Regions from separate parts of the Microcoleus sp. POL10_C6 genome, predicted to be linked through region 3. Evidence: riboswitches for the same ligand, from Rfam matches in the RefSeq annotation. Region 3 holds a riboswitch; each other region holds the start of a gene.
What was found. A riboswitch is a leader RNA that binds a small molecule or an ion and turns the genes downstream of it on or off. The one in region 3 is predicted to bind cobalamin.
Positions count from the first base shown of each region.

Region 1: it holds a riboswitch for cobalamin, as region 3 does, so the genes downstream of both, QUA34_RS26225 (hypothetical protein) here and QUA34_RS14280 (DUF1636 domain-containing protein) in region 3, are expected to answer to the same signal.
Region 2: it holds a riboswitch for cobalamin, as region 3 does, so the genes downstream of both, QUA34_RS03505 (CbtB-domain containing protein) here and QUA34_RS14280 (DUF1636 domain-containing protein) in region 3, are expected to answer to the same signal.

Region 1 is NZ_JAUBRB010000069.1:349-6,914, forward strand. It holds gene QUA34_RS26205 (hypothetical protein) at 1-61, opposite strand, end outside; gene QUA34_RS26210 (hypothetical protein) at 119-862, shown strand; gene QUA34_RS26215 (ABC transporter substrate-binding protein) at 956-2,377, shown strand; gene QUA34_RS26220 (Uma2 family endonuclease) at 2,594-3,172, shown strand; cobalamin riboswitch at 3,211-3,355, shown strand; gene QUA34_RS26225 (hypothetical protein) at 3,518-3,958, shown strand; gene QUA34_RS26230 (methyltransferase domain-containing protein) at 3,978-4,844, shown strand; gene QUA34_RS26235 (ABC transporter ATP-binding protein) at 5,080-5,928, shown strand; gene QUA34_RS26240 (dihydrofolate reductase family protein) at 5,932-6,501, opposite strand.
Region 2 is NZ_JAUBRB010000004.1:56,943-63,508, reverse strand. It holds gene QUA34_RS03515 (vitamin K epoxide reductase family protein) at 1-143, shown strand, start outside; gene QUA34_RS03510 (hypothetical protein) at 213-1,403, opposite strand; gene QUA34_RS03505 (CbtB-domain containing protein) at 1,549-1,746, opposite strand; cobalamin riboswitch at 1,765-1,907, opposite strand; gene QUA34_RS03500 (Nramp family divalent metal transporter) at 2,076-3,380, shown strand; partial or broken gene QUA34_RS03495 (transposase) at 3,390-4,094, shown strand; gene QUA34_RS03490 (heavy-metal-associated domain-containing protein) at 4,546-4,746, shown strand; gene QUA34_RS03485 (heavy metal translocating P-type ATPase) at 4,792-6,566, shown strand, end outside.
Region 3 is NZ_JAUBRB010000021.1:92,019-98,584, reverse strand. It holds gene QUA34_RS14295 (type IV pilin-like G/H family protein) at 1-24, shown strand, start outside; gene QUA34_RS14290 (serine/threonine-protein kinase) at 16-1,290, opposite strand; gene QUA34_RS14285 (serine/threonine-protein kinase) at 1,374-3,335, opposite strand; cobalamin riboswitch at 3,470-3,616, shown strand; gene QUA34_RS14280 (DUF1636 domain-containing protein) at 3,639-4,049, shown strand; gene cobW (cobalamin biosynthesis protein CobW) at 4,313-5,347, shown strand; gene QUA34_RS14270 (GTP-binding protein) at 5,530-6,501, shown strand.

The sequences.
Region 1 (6,566 bases), on a different contig from region 3:
CCAAAGATAGAAATATGACTTTTATGAACTTAATTAATGAATTTAATGAATTGACTTTCACTTGGGCTTGTTTGATTATGTTAATAACATTAGCTGCAAATTAATTAAATATGAAATCATGAAAGAAACATCAGACAAGCTGGAACTGCGAGAGACGGCGGGATTTTGGATGAATCTATTCGTTGGGGGTAGTTTTTTGGCATTTGGTTTGCCTTTTGGTTGGTATTCCGGCAGTGTTTTCCTTTATTTATTTGCTGTAATTGGTTTGATGTTGGTGATATTCTCACAGATTGAGAGCGTTACATTTGATAAAAATCTCGGTCATCTGACTTTCAAGTGGGAACAACCACTCATTTTCAAAATCAAAGTGGTCAAACACCTGATTCAAGATATTTCAGGTGTGGAAATACAGAAGATTGAGGATAGTGAGAGTATTAAGTATCGTGTATGTCTGGTGCTGGAGTCAGGCAAGCGGTCTGTGCCTTTAACTTCATACTTCAGCACTGGTTTGGGAGACAAGCATAAAAAAGCCGAAGTCATTGCGACATTTCTGAATATCAAAAATTACGGTCTCGAAGGCTTTCCCAGACAACAAAATTCTAGCGAAGAACTTCAATGGGAGACTATAGAGGAGGAGATTGTCCACTGGGAAACTGCAATTAGAAGTGACTCCAATGATGCTGATTCTCACATCAGATTGGCATCGGCTTTGCTTAACCAAGACCAAATAAAAAACAAACAACAAGCAATAAGCCACCTAAAACAGGCAGAGGCTATTTTCAAAACTAAAGGCTATGACGAGGAAGCAATGCAGGTTTTCCAACTTTGGGGCGCGCTCTATTGGGGACTTCTGGGAAAGTGAGGTTTAGATGGAATTTTCTCTTCCCAGGCTCTGCTGGGAATACTTACCCCGAGGTTCGGCCTCCAAACACTATCAAAATAAGGAGAAAAAATCATGTATCAAGATACTAACAAAAGAAACAGCCCGCCGCCCATTTTTTTTATTATTGTACTCGGCTTAATTGGGTTTGGCGCATACAAGTTCCTTCCCGGTTTATTGAATGCCAAAAGTTCAAATACATCTACACCGACAACGAGCGCATCGGGAGCGATCGCAAGTCGCATCAGTTTAGGAAATCGGCTATTGGTAACATCCCAAACAACAGCAGAAAAAAAAGCCGGCGTTGAAGCTTTTGTCAATGGAGATTACCAAGCAGCCGTCAAAAAATTTCAGGATTCGCTGCAACAAAATCGCAACGATCCCGAAACGATTATTTATTTGAATAATGCCATTATTTATTTGAATAAGACCCCAGCCAGCAATGGTTCCCCCTTAAAAATTGCTGTCAGCGTCCCCATTGGTAGCAACCCCAATGTCGCGCAAGAAATCCTTCGAGGTGTCGCCCAAGCTCAGGATGAAGTCAATAATAGCGGTGGCATCAACGGTGCAAAACTGCAAGTAGAAATTGTCAACGATGACAACAGTCCAGAAGTGGTCAGAGATGTTGCAAAAGCATTAACAAACGATGCAAGTATACTAGCAGTAATTGGACACAATGCTAGCAACGCATCTCTCGAAGCTGCTCCGATATATCAGCAAGAAAAACTGGTAATGGTAACACCGACTAGCTTTGCCAATAATCTATCAGGATTTGGCAGCTACATATTTCGGACAGTACCCAATATTAGCGTCATGGCTGCTCCCTTAGCAGAATATGCAGTCAAAACAGCAGGCAAAACTAATATTGCTATTTGTTACGACTCCCAAGCACCGGATAATATATCATTTAAAGATGAATTTGTGGCATCTCTTACTGCTGCTGGCGGCAAATTAGTTCCCACTGTTTGCGACTTTTCACTCCCTTCTTTTAATGCGGAAAATGCCCTCGCCGATGCTGTCAGCAAAGGTGCACAAGGATTGATGGTAGCGCCCCACATCGATCGCATTGACCGTGCGATTTCTCTGGCTCGCATCAATCGAGGCAAATTGCCACTCTACGGCAGCACTACGCTCTACACCTTTCAAACTTTAAAAGACGGACAAAAAGACGTTGACGGGCTTGTTTTGCCCGTTCCCTGGCATCCTGAAACTAATCCCGGTAGCCGTTTCCCAGAAAATGCCCGCCAGCGTTGGGGAGGAATTGTGAATTGGCGAACAGCAACGAGTTTTGACGCGACTCAAGCTGTGATCGCTGGCTTGCGGCAAAGCAATACGCGGGAAGGATTGCAACAAGCACTCAGAAATGCGAGTTTTTCGACAGCAGGAGCAAGCGAGGATGTGAAGTTTTTGCCCACGGGCGATCGGGCTGGTAAGCCGATTTTAGTGCAAGTTAAACAAGGAGGAAGCACTGGCTATAACTTTGTCCCGCTGCGGTAAGTTTGTTAAGTGCGATCGCGCTCACATCTTGCACATTCTCAATCAGCCTTTCAGGGGCGGGCCGAATGCCCAACCCCTACTCCCCACAATAAAATTCCCTCTTTGTGGAACAGGCATCTTGCCTGTTTTTTAGCATGATTAAAATCTATTTTTCTGTTGAACTACCCAAATTTTTAAGATAAAATGAAATGAGTAGATTAAAGGAGAGCGTTGTGTATGATCGCGCCAGTTGAAACCAAAACCTACACCGCTGAGGAATATCTAGAATTAGAAATCAATTCTCAGGATCGGCATGAATTTATCAATGGGGAGATTGTTCTGATGGCTGGCGGCACACCGGATCACAATGAAATTACCACTAATTTAGTTGTTGCGCTGAAACTGGCGTTAAAAGGGAAACCATATCGGACTTTCAGTTCGGATCAGCGGCTTTGGGTTCCGCAGCTTAATAATTATACTTACCCGGATGTGATGGTGGTAGCGCGCCCGATCGAACTGCACTCTGGACGGACGGATACAATTACGAATCCGCTGCTAATTGCTGAGGTGCTGTCTAAAGGTACTAGAGCTTACGATCGAGATGAAAAGTTTGCTGCTTATCGCACTATTCCTAGTTTTAAGGAATATTTATTAATCGACCAATATCGGCTACAGGTGGAGCAATATTCTAAAACAGATGCGAATAAGTGGATTTTTTCGGAATATAGCTGTATGGGCGATAGGCTGACTTTAACCTCTATTCCTGTGGAGATTTCGCTGGCAGATTTGTATGAAAATATTGAGTTTGGTGAATAGGCGGACGCTTTTTTGTCAAATATCCCCAATAGTGGTAATATTCCCGTATATCGATCGGCTCTGATGGAGAACAGCCATCAGACGCAAGGGGGAAAGTTCGGTGCGAATCCGGCGCTGTCCCGCAACTGTAATGAGATCGTTGGATCTCTGAGTCAGGATGCCCGCCGATTTGTTTACAATCATGTTTTTCATCTGCGAGGTATGGATGATGGTGAGTTTATTATTTTTTTTATTATTGGATTGGGGTTTTTTAACCGCAGATATCAGCAGATAAACACAGATGAACGCTGATGTAATTCGATTTGTGTTCTGAAGGGTATCTTATTTTAAGGGAAATGAAAAGAAATGCGAGTTGAAGATAGTGTTTGGCAGGGTAGTTTTGGCTACTGGCAAAACTTGTTTATTCACCAAAATATTTTGCCGATCGGGCATACTGCTTGGAATGGTTTTTTGCATCGAGGACGAGGCTTGGTTGCTTGCAAAATCAATACTCCCATTAATGGCTCGGTGAATTGGAGTGTAGATACTATAAAGTACGATTTGCAATTTATTTCCGACTTGGAGGCAACCGTTTATTTACAGCAACTAGAAATAGAGGAAAATACTGTTTCCAATCTGCTGCAAATCATTGCTAGTTATGAACCCAAGGAAGCAATTATTTTTTTGTCGATCGCCAACGGTCACATTGATATCAATTTGTTGCAAAAGTTGGCAATTTCTCCTGTTGAGTGCTATGAACAAGTATGCAAGCGCTGGGAAGAATTTCAACTCTGCCCTAAATCCTAAAACTTACTAAAATTTCCGAATGCCGCAGCCAAAATCAATCGAAATTTCCAAAGTAACTCGCTACCAAAATGCAGCGCTTAATTACTATTTGGGCCTGACAGATTCGCCCTACCTTCACTACGGCTATTGGGAAACCCTACCTGTGCCCGCTGACGAACTAACGATCGCCCGATTGCGCCTCGCTCAGCAAGCTTATACTGTAAAACTGTTGGATGCAATCCCCAAAGGCACTCATACGATACTCGATGTGGGCTGCGGGATTGGCGGAAATGCGGCTTATTTGCTCGATCGAGGTTTTGCAGTCGAAGGGCTCGCACCCGATCCGTTTCAACAGCAGCGCTTTCTTAAGTGTACGGGCGATCGGGCAATCTTCCACCTCACGAGGTTTGAAGACTTCAAAGCAACCCATTTCTACGATCTTATTCTCTTTAGCGAAAGTAGCCAGTATATGTCGGCTGTTGATATTGCTAACGGTGCCGCCAAAATCCTCAATCAGGGTGGCTACGTTTTGCTGGCTGATATGCTACGATCTGATGCTAATTATAAAGAGGGAATGTTCTCTAATTGTCATGTTGTTACGGAACTTCATGCAGCATTAAAGCAGGCTGGATTCACTTTAGTAAAAACTGAGGATATTTCCGCCCATATTTTGCCAACAATCGATTTGTATGTAGATACTTTCCGCCGATATGGACTAAATACAATGATCTATGTTGCAGATTTGATTGCGATAACAGTTCCGCCCGTCCACAAATTCCTGCGCTGGATATTTCGCCGCTGGTTCAAGAAGTTGGTGGTTGAAGGATTGGAGGCAAGTCAACTTTTTGAGCAACATCTCTGTTATGAAATGCAACTTTGGCAGTTGTCAAAATCTGATCTAGGCTGACACAAATATAGCAATTCAATTCTACATCCTTTGTAATTTTCTTACTCCCTCCCCTTGATAAGGGGAGGGTTGGGGAGGGGTAAAAAGTTGACGACTGCTGCAAGGATTGCTATAGAATGGAAATCGGTAATCGGTAATTAGTAATCATTCATCGGTAATCGGTAATTGGAGGCAGAGCCTCCGGGTATTTATTCCCAGGCAGAGCCAGGGAACAAGGCTATAACAAATAACAAATATGTCTCAATGGATTCTCGAATTCGATCGCACTTCCTACTCCTATCCCTGCGGTTCGCGAGTGGCAATTCAGGGTTTAAATCTAAAAGTCCCCGCTGGCAAACGGTGCGGGCTGATCGGTCAAAATGGCTGTGGCAAAACCACCTTTTTTCTGTTAGCAAATGGCTTGTATCAACCGCAACAGGGAATCATTAGCTGGCAAGGTGAACCCTTTAGCTACGATCGCAAATCTTTGATGCAACTGCGCCAACAAATCGGACTCGTCTTTCAAAATCCCGAACATCAATTAGTAGCTTCGACGGTAGAAGAAGATATTTCCTATGGATTGTACAATTTAGGCTTGAGAGAATCCGAAATTGCTCAACAGGTGCAACAGGCGATCGAGCAATTCGATCTAAGCGAACTCACCCGCGAACCAATTCACAATCTCAGTTTGGGCCAGAAAAAGCGGGTTTCCATCGCCGATATCATGGTTCTCAAGCCCAAACTGCTGCTGCTAGATGAACCTACCGCCTATCTCGATCCGCGTCACACCCGACAACTGATCGGTTTACTTCAACAAATTCACAGCGCTGGAACCACTATCCTTTTAGCAAGTCACGACCTCGATTTCATCTACCGCTGGGCTGATTGGGTGTTTGTAATGGATCGAGGAAAATTGATTTTAGAAGGAACACCGGAAACCGTTTTTGCTCAGCGGGATGTGTTGGAACAATTGCAACTTGGCGTACCACTGGCGATCGAGCTAATGGAGCAAATAAGGGCGATCGTTGAGAGAGATGGTAGCTCAAAAGTAAAGACTTTTGAGCAGTGGCAACAACAGATTTTACAAGCGCGCCGGCTGCTTTAAAGATTAAGCAGTTGTGTCATCGGCCGGGACAGGAACTTCATAGCGCAACTCCGCGAAGGCATCTCCATAAACCTTCGCGGATAAAAGTCTTAGCGGGGGTGTTGTGATCGTGCGCGGTAGCAACGGTGCTCCGCTACCAAGTGTCACCGATGCAATTGACACAATTACCTCATCAAGCAACCCACGATCGTAAAATTGACCGACCAGATCGCCACCTCCTACAAGCCAAATATTCTTGTTTCCTGCCGCCGCGATCATCTCTTGATGGACAGGTAAGACATCCCCTTTCACAAATCGAATATCTGCACCCTCGATCGCAGGCATAGTCCGAGAGGTAAATACCCAAGCCGGTTGTTCATAAGGCCATGCTTGGGGATGATCGGCACCTTCATCCATCTGATGGGTCAGAATCCATTCATAAGTAGTTGCTCCCATTGCTACTGCCCCTACTTCGCGGAGGAAATTAGGATAGCTGTCTCCCGCCTCGCCGAACTGAAACAACCAATCGAGAGAGTTGTGTGAATCAGCAATAAAACCATCTAAGCTGGCGGAGGTGTAATATTGAGTTTTCATTAAAAGTAACCTCTAAAATGCCTTTACGGATTAAAAGACAAAACGCCTTCTATTGTAGAGCGTTC
Region 2 (6,566 bases), on a different contig from region 3:
AAGCTGCGAAGATTCAAGGGACTCCCACTTGGGAAATTAACGGTAAGTTTTACCAAGGGCAAAAATCTTTGCAGGAGTTAGCGGATTTATCTGGCTATCAGGGAACTCGCGAATTTAAAGAGCTCTCAAATCAGGAACGTTGACAAGAGTGATTTCTGGCGATCGACTTAATCATAGTCGATCGCACTTAAATTAAATTATCCGAAATCCGGTTAAATGCGCCCTACTCTCACCCGCAGCCCAAGCAAACGGCGCTGCAATCCAAATCCGATCGCCATCCCCGCGATTACAATGCCTGTAAAGTAAGCTAAAACAGTCAACCGCACTGAAAGAGGAGGCGCGACTCCCTCAACTTCAATACTTTGTAAAACCTGGAATGGTGAAAACTGACGGGCCCCGTTGGGTTGGGGAGAAACTTCTACCTCTACTTTGTGAGGTGCGCCATCAAAAAACTGCTCTTGCCATATCAGTTTTCCGGCTGCATCCGGGACACCTTTGTAGGCAAAAGCAATCCAATCATTTTCGAGTTGGGTGACTTTAACATTGAACAATACATCTGTGACTGGCTGATTTGTTTTGGTATCGGTGACTTGAACTTGTAAATTAGCAGCTTTCCCTACTGTCGCACTAACATCTCCAGAAAGTCGCACCTGTAAACCCTGAGATTGCACAATGGGGCTAGTTTTTTCTGTCGGTTTAGATTCTGTCATGTGAGACATTGGCATCGACATCTCAGACTGGGCAATTTCAGCACTGACATTAACATATAACAAGGTAGCGATCGCAATTATTATCGCCCCACTTAACAGCAATCGCACTCTTTCAGGCGCTATTTCTCCTGCTTGGATTTTGGGCTTTCCTCCAATCGCCAAGCCGCCACCTAGCCCAACAACCAACAAAATCACAGCTAAAATCCCAAAATTGCGATACCTCACCCCGTTTTCCGGCACGGATAGTGTTAAAGTTTGCTGAATAGGAGTAAAAGCATTTTCTGCGATCGGAGTCACCTTTGCTAACAATTGATAATTTCCCCTAATGGGCAGCATTTGCTGGATTTGTAACTCACCTTTAGCTGCAACAGCCTCTATATCCAGCAACTTTGTTCCCTCCACGATCGGAAAATCGGTGGTAAACCAATGATTTTTAGGCGGAGTTAAAATTGTCAAACTAATTCGAGCATTCTCTAAAGGAATCCCCGCTGCATCTAAAGCTTGCAGCTTTAACGACACTGGAGATAAAGGTGTAGTTGCCTCGGCTTCAAAGGGTAAAATCTGGCTGATTGGGGGTTCAGAAGTCAGTCGCACAGTTGATTGTGGAGACTGCGAAAACCCTACCCAACCATAGAAAAAGATACTCATCATGCAGACAGCACTGATGAGCGCAGAAAACTTTAATTTTGACATTTTAATTCTGGACTTTTAAGGAATCTCGCGCGGGGTGGGGGCGGGTTTATTTAACCTGTCTGCACTCTGAGAAAGCTCGCAGGTTTACCCGCCCCAACAGGTTAAACGAATCGCACTGCAATATCTCAAATAAAAACAATCTTGTTTAGTGACAACTAACCATCAAAGTGTGGTGGCGCAGAGAGTGTACCTTGTTATGGACGGCGGGATAAGTTGTAAAGTAAACAGTCCAGACAGTCAAAGCGCATAGGGAGATGTAGAGCGTCGCTTGCACGGGTGTTGAAAGCGTCAACCGTGCCGTTTGTTGCCAAACCGAAGAAGAAGAAGATTGAGTAGTCATCATGTACCTCGCAGATGAATAAAGTAAATTTGGGCATCGGCGGGCATCCTGACTTGGAGAACTTGTCTCCTTCACAGTTGCGGGACAGTGCCGGACTTACACCGAACTTTCCCCGTTACCTCTGGTGGCTGTTCCTCACCAGAACCGATTTGATATTCAGAGCATATCACACATTCTGTTGCTGCATTCACATTACCTGGAGTGTTAGATAAAAAATACACAACTTCATATTTCTTGCAACTTTGGCGGATTTTGAGCAATACGACTGATGAAATTTAACAGAATTTGTGAGATTATGAAAATAATATGAAAATTATTTAACAATAAAACCAATGACTCACCCCGAAAACAGACCCAGCCTTCCTGAAGTCCACCGCAGCGTCCCCGTTCCCAACAGCAAAGGTTTCTGGCGTAAAATGCTGGCCTACGCAGGGCCGGGATATTTGGTTTCAGTGGGTTACATGGACCCCGGAAACTGGGCGACTGACTTAGCGGGGGGAGCCAAGTTTGGCTATGCGCTATTAAGTGTGATTTTGCTATCTAATTTGATGGCAATTTTGCTGCAATCACTCTGCGTGCGTTTGGGAGTGGCAACGGGACGAGATTTGGCACAAGCTTGTCGAGATTATTTCAGTCCGCGAGTCAGTTTTTTGCTGTGGATACTTTGTGAAATTGCTATTTCTGCTTGCGATTTAGCTGAACTTGTTGGAAGTGCGATCGGACTGCAATTGCTATTTGGTATTCCCTTAGTTTGGGGAGTGTGCATCACTGCGCTAGATGTAATAATGGTATTATTTTTACAAGGAAAAGGCTTTCGTTATATCGAAGCTTTGGTGATTACGATTATTGCAATTATTGGCGGTTGTTTTATTGCAGAAATGATTTTTGCAAAACCTGATGCCGGAGGAGTTTTACTCGGTTATGTTCCCAGCCTAGAGATTTTGCAAAATCAGGCAATGCTTTATATTGCGGTGGGTATTTTGGGGGCAACTGTGATGCCGCACAATCTTTACTTGCATTCGTCGATCGTGCAAACTCGCTCTTGGGAAGAAACTGCTGATAAAAAATGGGAAGCAATTAAATTTGGCACAATTGATTCCACCGTAGCGCTGTCAATAGCTTTGTTTATTAATTCAGCAATTCTGATATTGTCGGCTGCAAGCTTTCATTTTTCCGGGTATCAAGAAGTAGCAGAAATTCAAGATGCTTACAAACTGCTTTCTCCGGTACTGGGTGTGGGTTCTGCTAGTGCAATTTTTGCCTTTGCTTTATTGGCTTCGGGGCAGAACTCAACCTTGACAGCAACTTTAGCAGGACAGATTGTGATGGAAGGGTTTCTAAATTTTCGGCTGCGACCTTGGTTGCGGCGCTTGCTGACTCGACTGATTGCAATTGTGCCGGCTTTGATCGTAATTATCTTGTTTGGTGAAGGCAGTACAACTAATTTACTGGTTTTCAGTCAAGTGATTCTCAGTTTGCAATTACCCTTTGCAGTAATTCCCTTGGTAATGTTTACCTCAAACCGCAACTTAATGGGAGAGTTTGTGAATCCATTTTGGCTGAAAGCCTTAGCTTGGTTAGTGGCTAGTATTATAGTAGGATTAAATAGTTGGCTGTTATTGCAGACTATTTTCTAGTAATCTGCGATTGCGGTAGAGGCAGGAACACATTTAATATTTGATGCCTTAATGTGTCCATATAAAATGGGAGAAAGAGTAAGAGCGTTAAAGTTGTTACGCTCAGTAACGCCAGGAATGCTATTGATGTGGGATAGAGGCTTACATTCTTATGCGATGGTAGAAGCTACAGTCAGTAAAGGTTGTGAGTAGAAGAGTGCGAATTCCATCCAACGTTAAATTCTTAAACCAAACACTATTAGATGATGGTTCATATTTGAGGAAAGATTTATCCATCAGGCAAACTAAGAAAAAAAAGATTTAAGCCCATACAGGTAAGAGTAATTGAGTACACAATTGAGGCTCCCGAACACCCAGTCACACAAATTAGATATCGTTTAATTACGAGCTTGTTGGACGCTGAAAAATTTCCAGCCCAGTCACTTGCTTGTGAATATCATCAACGTTGGGAAGTCGAGAATACTATTGATGAAGTCAAAGTACATTTATTGGGAAGAAAAACTCATATTCGTTCTCAAAGACCGAAAGAAGTGGTACAAGAAATTTATGGTTTACTACTAGGACCGAAGAGCTGTACGGTCATTAATTTTTCAAGCTGCAAGCAGTGCCGGTGTTTCACCATTGCGTCTGTCTTTTACTGGAACATTACGAGTGATTCGTCGTGCTCTGCCAAAATTCCAGCGGTTACAACCACAAGAAATTCTCTTCTTTTGAATTGGTTAACTTTAGAGATACTTGACCAACTTCTACCTGAAATGGTTCATAGAAACAACCCAAGAGTTGTGAAAAAGCCTGTCTCAAAATTTCGCTCTAAACAAGTTAAACACAGAGGTACTGGAATAATAATGAATCCTCCTGTATTTATTGTTTTAAGCACTGCATAGCCCTTAACTGAACCGTATTGGCGCAGAAGGGACAGGTCCACACTTGGCCTTGATTGAAGGGAAGCATGACTCCCTGCGTGCGATCGGCGCCCCAATCTAGGATACACCGACTTTGAAAACACGCCCTAGGGATTCAAGAGACAGCAGATCATGGTGTCCAGGGTGTTGATTTCTCCTTTTTAGAGGTTCTCAAAAATTTCTTTTCATTCCCCCTTGACACTCCAGTGGACTGGATACTGCAAGATAGGATTAACCCCTCAAAGGAAAGGAAAAATACAACCATGACACTACAGCTAAAAGTCCCTAACATGGCGTGTTCAGCTTGTGGCGAAACCATTACCAAAGCCATCAAGACAGTAGATGCCGCCGCAAATGTTCAGGCAGATCCCAAAACCAAACTGGTCAATATCCAAACTCAAGCATCTGAAGCCGCCATTACAGAGGCAATTACAGTGGCAGGTTATCCCGTTACCTGTCACTAAAGATTTCTCAGACCCATTTTAAGGATGAAAATAAGGAGATTTTGTATGGAAAACGCCACTATGAAACTGCGAGGCATGAGTTGTGCCTCTTGTGCAAGTAACATCGAAGAGGCAATCCGCTCAGTTCCGGGAGTTGAGACGTGCAATGTTAATTTTGGAGCTGAACAAGCCAGCGTTACCTATAATCCCAGCCAAACTGATGTAGCAGCGATTCAGGATGCCGTGGATGCGGCTGGATATTCTGCTCTGCCGATGCAAGATGATGTACTTGCCCCAGAAGATGATGCAGAACGGCAGGCGCGGCAAAGTGAAAATCAGGACTTGACCCGCAAGGTGTGGGTTAGCGGTATTATCAGCGCCGTTATCGTGATTGGCTCGCTGCCTGCGATGACGGGATTGCCTATTCCCTTGATTCCCATGTGGCTGCACCATCCCTGGCTACAACTTGTACTCACTACTCCAGTATTGTTTTGGGCGGGTAGGTCTTTCTACATCAATGCCTGGAAAGCCTTGAAGCGTCATACCGCGACAATGGATACGCTAGTAGCGATCGGGACAGGGGCAGCTTACCTCTATTCTCTATTTCCCACCTTCTCTCCCCAGTGGTTTATCAGTCAGGGTCTTAAACCAGATGTGTACTTTGAAGCGGCATCTGTAATTATTGCATTGCTCTTGCTAGGACGACTGTTGGAAAACCGCGCTAAGGGACAAACCTCAGAAGCAATTCGTTCTCTTATGGGTTTGCAGGCAAAAACGGCGCGGGTAATTCGTAATGGACGAGAAGTGGACATTCCCATCGCTGAGGTAGTGTTGGAAGATGTCATTCTAGTTCGTCCGGGTGAAAAGATTCCCGTGGATGGCGAGATTATTGATGGCTCCTCAACGATTGATGAGGCAATGGTGACGGGTGAAAGTGTACCCGTGAAAAAGCAGCCTGGTGATGAAGTGATTGGAGCGACTATTAACAAGACTGGAAGCTTCAAATTCCGAGCCACACGAGTGGGTAAAGATACGTTTTTGGCGCAAATCGTTAAACTGGTGCAGCAAGCGCAAGGCTCCAAGGCACCGATTCAGCGATTAGCCGATCGCGTTACGGGATGGTTTGTCCCTGTTGTGATTGCCATTGCGATCGCTACCTTCATCATTTGGTACAACATCATGGGCAACGTCACAATGGCATTGATTACCACCGTGGGCGTGCTGATTATTGCTTGTCCCTGTGCGCTTGGCTTAGCCACGCCAACCTCGATCATGGTGGGTACAGGTAAAGGGGCAGAAAACGGAATTTTGATTAAAGGTGCAGATAGTTTAGAACTGGCGCACAAACTGCAAACTGTTGTTTTAGACAAAACAGGCACGATTACCCAAGGTAAACCCACTGTAACGGACTTTATAACGGTTAATGGTACCGCCAATGGTAACGAGCTAAAACTTCTGCGCCTCGCTGCATCCGTCGAACGGAATTCAGAACATCCTCTGGCAGAAGCGGTGGTGCAATATGCCCAATCTCAAGGAGTGGAGTTGACGGATTCACGGGAGTTCGAGGCTCACGCAGGCAGTGGTGTGCAAGGGTATGTATCCAATGAATCGGTGCAAATTGGAACTCATCGTTGGATGAATGAATTGGGAATTGATACCAGTAGTTTGCAGCAACCGTGGGATCGATTGGAATATCTCGGTAAGACGGTTATCTGGATTGCCGTAAATGGCAAAGTAGAAGGAATTATGGGCATTGCCGATGCCGTGAAACCATCTTCTGTTGTCGCAATTCGCACTTTACAAAAGATGGGATTAGAAGTGGTAATGCTAACAGGTGATAA
Region 3 (6,566 bases):
CCCGGAACAACTATCTTAAGGTAAGACCTTGAAACTATTTTGCGCCACTCTTTCACCGTCTAAGTAAAATTCAAACTTCCACTTTCCCGGCTTGTCATCCTTTTGAAAATTGTACCAACACCAAGTATTTAATCGATCGCCCGTCGTTTTTAAATAAGATTGACTTTGGGCTGCCAATAGTCCTTGAGGGTTGACAACCTTACAATAACTTCTATATTCTCCTTCTGGCAAGTTAGCAGCACTTACAGCAAAATAGACTTTTTTGTTTTTCTTCAAAGACCAAACATTCCTAAGTTTCGTTGATTCTAATTCGTCAGTTAACATTACTTGAGTCTTAGGGTTTAATTTTTCTGAGTTGATTACTCGTTTGATATCTACTGCTGTTTGAGGTTCGGGAGATTTCCAAAAAAGCGGAATAAAAATAGCAGAAATTGCTGTTAATATTCCGACTGATATCAATACCGGTTTTAAGTTATTAGGCTGCTGAACTACTTCGAGGGGAATCAAAGCATTTAAGGCCACATCTGCGGAAGGATAACGGTGTTTGAAATTAGGTTCCACCATTTTTTGCAACCAGTCAAGAAATTCTGGAGTTAGCTGCGGCAAGCGAGGTTTAAAATTAATCCCCCCCGTATCGTCCATCAAGCTGCCAATTTCAGTAGAATGGATGCCGATTAGCAAGCAAATTAGCGTTGCGCCGAGACTATATAAATCCGATCCAACTGTTAGCTGCCGATTGAACATTTGTTCTGGCGGCATAAAGCCCAAAGTGCCTTTAACAACGCTGCTGGCGGCCACTTCTCCCCCGCCGATTCTAGCAAATCCAAAATCGACAAGGCTGACATTCAGACGATCATCCACCAAGATATTTTCCGGTTTTAAATCTCTGTGAATCACTGGCGGAACGCGGTTTTGCAAGTATTTGAGTATTTCTAAAACAGAGATAGCAATTTGTTTGGTTCGCTGCGGTGTTAGCTGGCGCAAAATAGCGAGAGAATCGGCATTTTTGTATTCCTGAATCATGCAGAAACCCGATGCAGTTTGGAAGGAATCTAAATAGCGGGGAATGTTGGGATGATCGAGTTCTCGCAAAATCTTAATTTCTTGTTCGCACGCTTGATATTGAGCCCAATTAGCGCCTGTTTGGGCAAATTGAAATTGTTTGACAGCGACGGAACGTTGGGTATTAATTTCGGTAGCGAGATAGGTAACTCTCCCGCCGGCGCGATTGTACCCGAGCTCGCAAGTTACTTGATAGCCGTAGTTAGAAAAGTCAGGAAAAGCGTTCATAAATTTGTAAAGTTTGTAGTAAGGACTTCAGTATTTAAAATTATTGAAGAATCCCAACAAAAGTTATTAGTAGGAACTGTTGATTATGGTTTAATCAAATATGGCTTGGATTTGCGGTAGCCAGCCATCATTCTGTTTCTTTTAAGAACAATCAAGTAAAGTAAGGGAATAGCGGTGACGAGGAGAGGGGCAGTCGCACTTGCTGCTAAAACTAAAACTTTTAATGGTTCGATCGAACCCATCTCATTTGCCAACCTTAAGTACCGTTGAAATACAGCTCCTAAACTGATGTAAAATCCAGCGGTTAGAAATGCGATTGCTACAGCATCTTTCTTAAAAAAACCTCTTTTAATCTGTTCGTAACTCCTGGCTTTAGCTAAGGTATAAACTACCTTAAAACAACCCAAATTAGTAACAAAAAGCACAAATATCACTGCTATACTTGTCGGTAAAGAAAAGACAATCAAAAGTCCACAAGCTACAAATGCCAGCATTGTCCAACTCCTACTATTCTCAAAACCACCTGAAGCACCAACTATAGCTGAGATCACAAAACCAACAAGTAAAGCGATTTCTTTACCCGTACTATTACCAAAACCACTACCAACAAGTGATAAAACAGTAGTCGCTGCCAGCAATATTGCTGTAATCCCTAAAGTGCCTCCTAAGATAGATTGAAACCAATTTACAGTTTTATTTCCTGTTGTATATATAGTCTTTTCTTTTTCTGTATAGAGCGTCTTTTCTGCTGCTGCAAAACCCGGAAGTAGGACAGCTATTAACGTGAAAAACATCGGTGGATCCATCGGGTTGCTTAGCAGCCAACCGACGCAGATAAACACCAACATAAAACTCCCTCTATCTTTAAACAAATATGGCATTTTCTTGGGTTCTATAAGAGGAGCACTTTTAACTTGAATCTCAATTTTTTGGGTATCTGGATCGGAATTAACATGGAGTATCATCTGGCGATGATAAATTTTACTTGCTAGCAATTTGCTCGTATCTACCGTTATTTTGCACCTAACCTCATTGCCCTCAAATTTCTGCGGTTCAAAGGAGATGTAAGGGTGGTCGTAAGGAGTATGTGGCGGATCGTTCGGGTGCGGTGCTACTTCCCATCGACCTGCTAAAATTGTATCCGGAATAGGGTTGCTAACGGTAACGATTTGTGTTACTTTTTCTCCATATTCTGCGGCGATGAATTGAATGCGATCGCGCTCAATTCTCACTTTAGGCAAGCTGCTGACATCCAAAGATTCTAGCGCAGTTAAAGCATCCGCAGCCGATGGATATCTGTCTTGCAATCTCGGCGCTACCATCCTCTCCAACCAATTCATCCAACCCTGCTGCAATGGCGGTACTAAATGCCGGAAATGAATGCCATAATTGGCATCAACTAAATTACCGACATCCGCAGATTTCGTACCACTTAACAAGCAAATTAGTGTTATCCCCAAGCCGTAAAGGTCGGAGGCTTTTGTTAATTTCCTGTTAAACATTTGCTCCGGCGGCATGAATCCCATCGTGCCTTTGACAACGCTGCTAGCCGCGATATTTCTACCTCCTAGACGAGCAAAACCGAAGTCTACTAAATAAACATTGAGCTGGTCATCTATTAACAAGTTTTCGGGCTTAATGTCGCGGTGAATTATCGGCGGTTTTTGAGCTTGCAGGTCAACTAAAATATCTAAAGTTGCGATCGCAATTTGCTTGATATCGGGCACGGAAAAAGTCTGCGCGACAGCAGATTCGGCATTTTTGTATTCCTGCACCATGCAGAAACCACTGTCAGTTTGAAAAGAATCGAGATAGCGGGGAATGCCCGGAAAATCCAGTTTTTGCAGCACTTTAATTTCTTGTTCGTAAGCTTCGTATTCTGTCCAGCTAGCACCTAATTGGGCAAATTGAAATTGCTTAATTACAACGGATTTTTTTGTGTTAATTTTTGTGGCGAGATAGGTGACGCGACCGCCCAAACTGTTGTATCCGAGTTCGCGACTTATTTGATAGCCATGTTTGGAAAAGTCAGGAAAAGCGTTCATAGGTAATTACTATGGTTGGTAGTAAGGACTTTAGTCCTGAAGCCGTTATCTTATAAGGACTAAAGTCCTTACTACGAACGAAACGATCGCTCCTACAAACATAACTTTTTTGAAAAAAGGCGGCAAGTGCGGTATGATGTGATTTCGCGATCGGTTCTAGCGGGGAGCAGCCGTTAGAGGAAACGGGGAAAGTTCGGTGCAAGTCCGGCGCTGTCCCGCAACTGTAATGAAACCCTTGGGGTTTCTCAAGTCAGAATGCCCGCCGATATCTAACTCACTTTTGAACGCATCTGCGAGGTACGGATGATGGATGGAATTAACACGGCTGTACGCACAAAGCACAGTCTATTTGTTTGCACTGCTTGCGCTAGTGTTTGGAAAAACGGCAAGCGAGAAGGCAAAAGCGGCGGTCAACAATTCATGGAAAATTTGTCGCAACTCGCTAAAGATTGGGAGTTTTCTGATAAGTTTGAGATTCAAGAGGTGGAGTGCATGAGTGCTTGCAGTCACTCTTGTGCGGTGTGTTTTGCTGCTGTTGGAAAGTACACTTATCTGTTTGGCGATTTACCAGCAAATGACTCGGAAAGCGTCGAGGCGGTACTTGAATGCGCTGGTCAATACTATGCTAAACCCGACGGTTTGTTGCCTTGGTCTGAGCGTCCTCAAGCTCTGAAAAAAGGCGTTTTAGCAAAGATTCCACCCCTGGGAAACTAGAGCATTTCTCGTTACCATGCTCTGCCCATTGGTGACAACTAATGCCACCAATCCGCCAGGGACTTAAGTGCCTGGCTAATAGCGAAAGTCCTCTAAAGAGGACTGAGAATAAAAATTTTAAACTCATTAGTTTTCTTGAGAGGACTTTCGCTTTGAGGCAGGGGTTTAAACCCCTGCCGGACTGTCGGTTTAACGAGTTTCCTGTCAGCAATTGACTGACCCAAAATTGAAAGATATTCAATCACACAACAACAAAATTATCAATGCACAAAATTCCTGTTACTGTCATCACTGGTTTTCTCGGTAGCGGCAAAACTACCTTAATTCGCCACTTATTGCAAAATAATCAAGGTCGCCGCATTGCTGTTCTGGTTAACGAATTTGGCGAAATCGGAATTGACGGAGAACTGCTGCGCGATTGCCAAGTTTGCGACGAAGAAGAAACTGTAAGCAGCAATATTGTTGAACTAACAAATGGTTGTCTTTGCTGCACTGTTCAAGAGGAATTCTTGCCGACTATGCAGGAATTGTTGAAGCGCAGAGAACAAATTGATTGTATTTTAATTGAGACTTCGGGCCTCGCACTTCCTAAACCTTTGATTCAAGCTTTTCGCTGGCCGGAAATTCGGACGGGTGCTACAGTGGACGGTGTTGTTGCTGTTGTCGATTGCGAAGCTATTGCTAGCGGTTCTTTTGTCGGTGATATCGATGCTTTGATGGCACAGCGGCAGGCTGATGATAGTTTAGATCACGAAACTCCGATCGAGGAATTGTTTGAAGACCAGTTAGCCTGTGCCGATATGGTACTTTTAACGAAGGTCGATCGCGTAGATGCGGAAACTCACAAGAAAGTCCAAAGCTGGTTGCAGCAAGAGTTACGTCCGAGTGTAAAAATTGTACCCTGCAAAGGTGGCGAAATTAACCCTGATGTGCTCATGGGATTTAATGCCGCGGTTGAGGATGATTTGGAGTCTCGCCCCAGTCACCACGACACTGAGGAGGAACATGAACATGATGATGATATTAACTCGACTTACTTTATTGCCGATCGCGAATTTGAACCTGAAGCTTTGGTAAAAAAACTGCAATCCTTGATGCAGCAGGAGGAAATCTATCGGATTAAAGGGTTTGTGGCGGTTCCCAAGAAACCGATGAGGATGGTGTTGCAAGGTGTGGGCTCGCGGATAGAATATTTTTACGATCGTCCTTGGCAACCTTCCGAACTCCGGCAAACCAAATTAGTGCTGATCGGTCGAGAGTTAGAGCGCGATCGAATTGCAGCTATGATTAACAACTAATTGTCATTTGAGAGGGGCGGGTTGATGGATATTTTGAATTGCAGCAAATATTATTGGCAAAACTCGCTCCTCCAAGCTCTGACGAACAATTAATTAACATTATTTAATATTGTGACCACTGCCAGCAAGTCTGGTGTAAAATAGCGATAATGGTTATCATTGTACAAAAATCGAGGTCAAGTATGGTGACTGCTGGGGCGATCGAATCAGTTCCTGTTACTGTTCTCACAGGCTATCTGGGTGCAGGCAAAACTACGCTACTGAACCGCATTTTAACACAGGAACATGGCAAAAAAGTTGCAGTCATCGTCAACGAATTTGGCGAAGTAGGCATCGACAACCAACTGATAATTGATGCCGACGAAGAAATTTTTGAGATGAACAACGGCTGCATTTGCTGTACAGTCCGAGGTGATTTAATTCGGATTATCGGTAACTTAATGAAGCGGCGCGACAAATTCGACCACATAGTTATCGAAACCACAGGTTTAGCCGACCCCGCGCCCGTAATTCAGACATTTTTTGTAGACGAAGATATGCGGGACACATTACTGCTAGATGCAGTTGTCACGGTAGTCGATGCCAAGCACATCTGGCAGCACTGGGATGCAGACGAAGCTCAAGAACAAATTGCCTTCGCAGATGTAGTTTTACTAAACAAAACAGATTTAGTAACTGACGAAGAATTGGCAGAATTAGAAAAGCGAATTCGTGCAATGAATGCAATGGCCAAAATTCACCGCACCCGCAACGCTGAATTAGCAATGGATGCTTTGTTGGGCGTTAAAGCATTTGATTTGAACCGGGCATTAGAAATCGAACCCGACTTTTTGGGCGAACACGAACACGAACATGACGAAACAGTAACTTCCGTAGCAATAGTCGAACCTGGTGCTATTGATGGCAACAAATTTAGCGATTGGATCGGCGAATTGTTGCGAACTCAAGGCCCGAATATCTTTCGGACAAAAGGCATTTTGAATATGGCTGGACAAAACAACAGATTTGTTTTTCAAGGAGTGCATATGCTGTTCGATGGCAGACCGGATAGACCTTGGAAAGCTACAGAAACTCCGAAAAACGAACTCGTATTCATTGGTCGCAACTTAAATGAAAATCAATTGAAAGAGGATTTTCGGAAATGTCTGGTTTAACTGGCATATTGAAGCATTTTTAATCAGCCTTTTAGGAACAGGCAAGATGCCTGTTCCACAGGAAT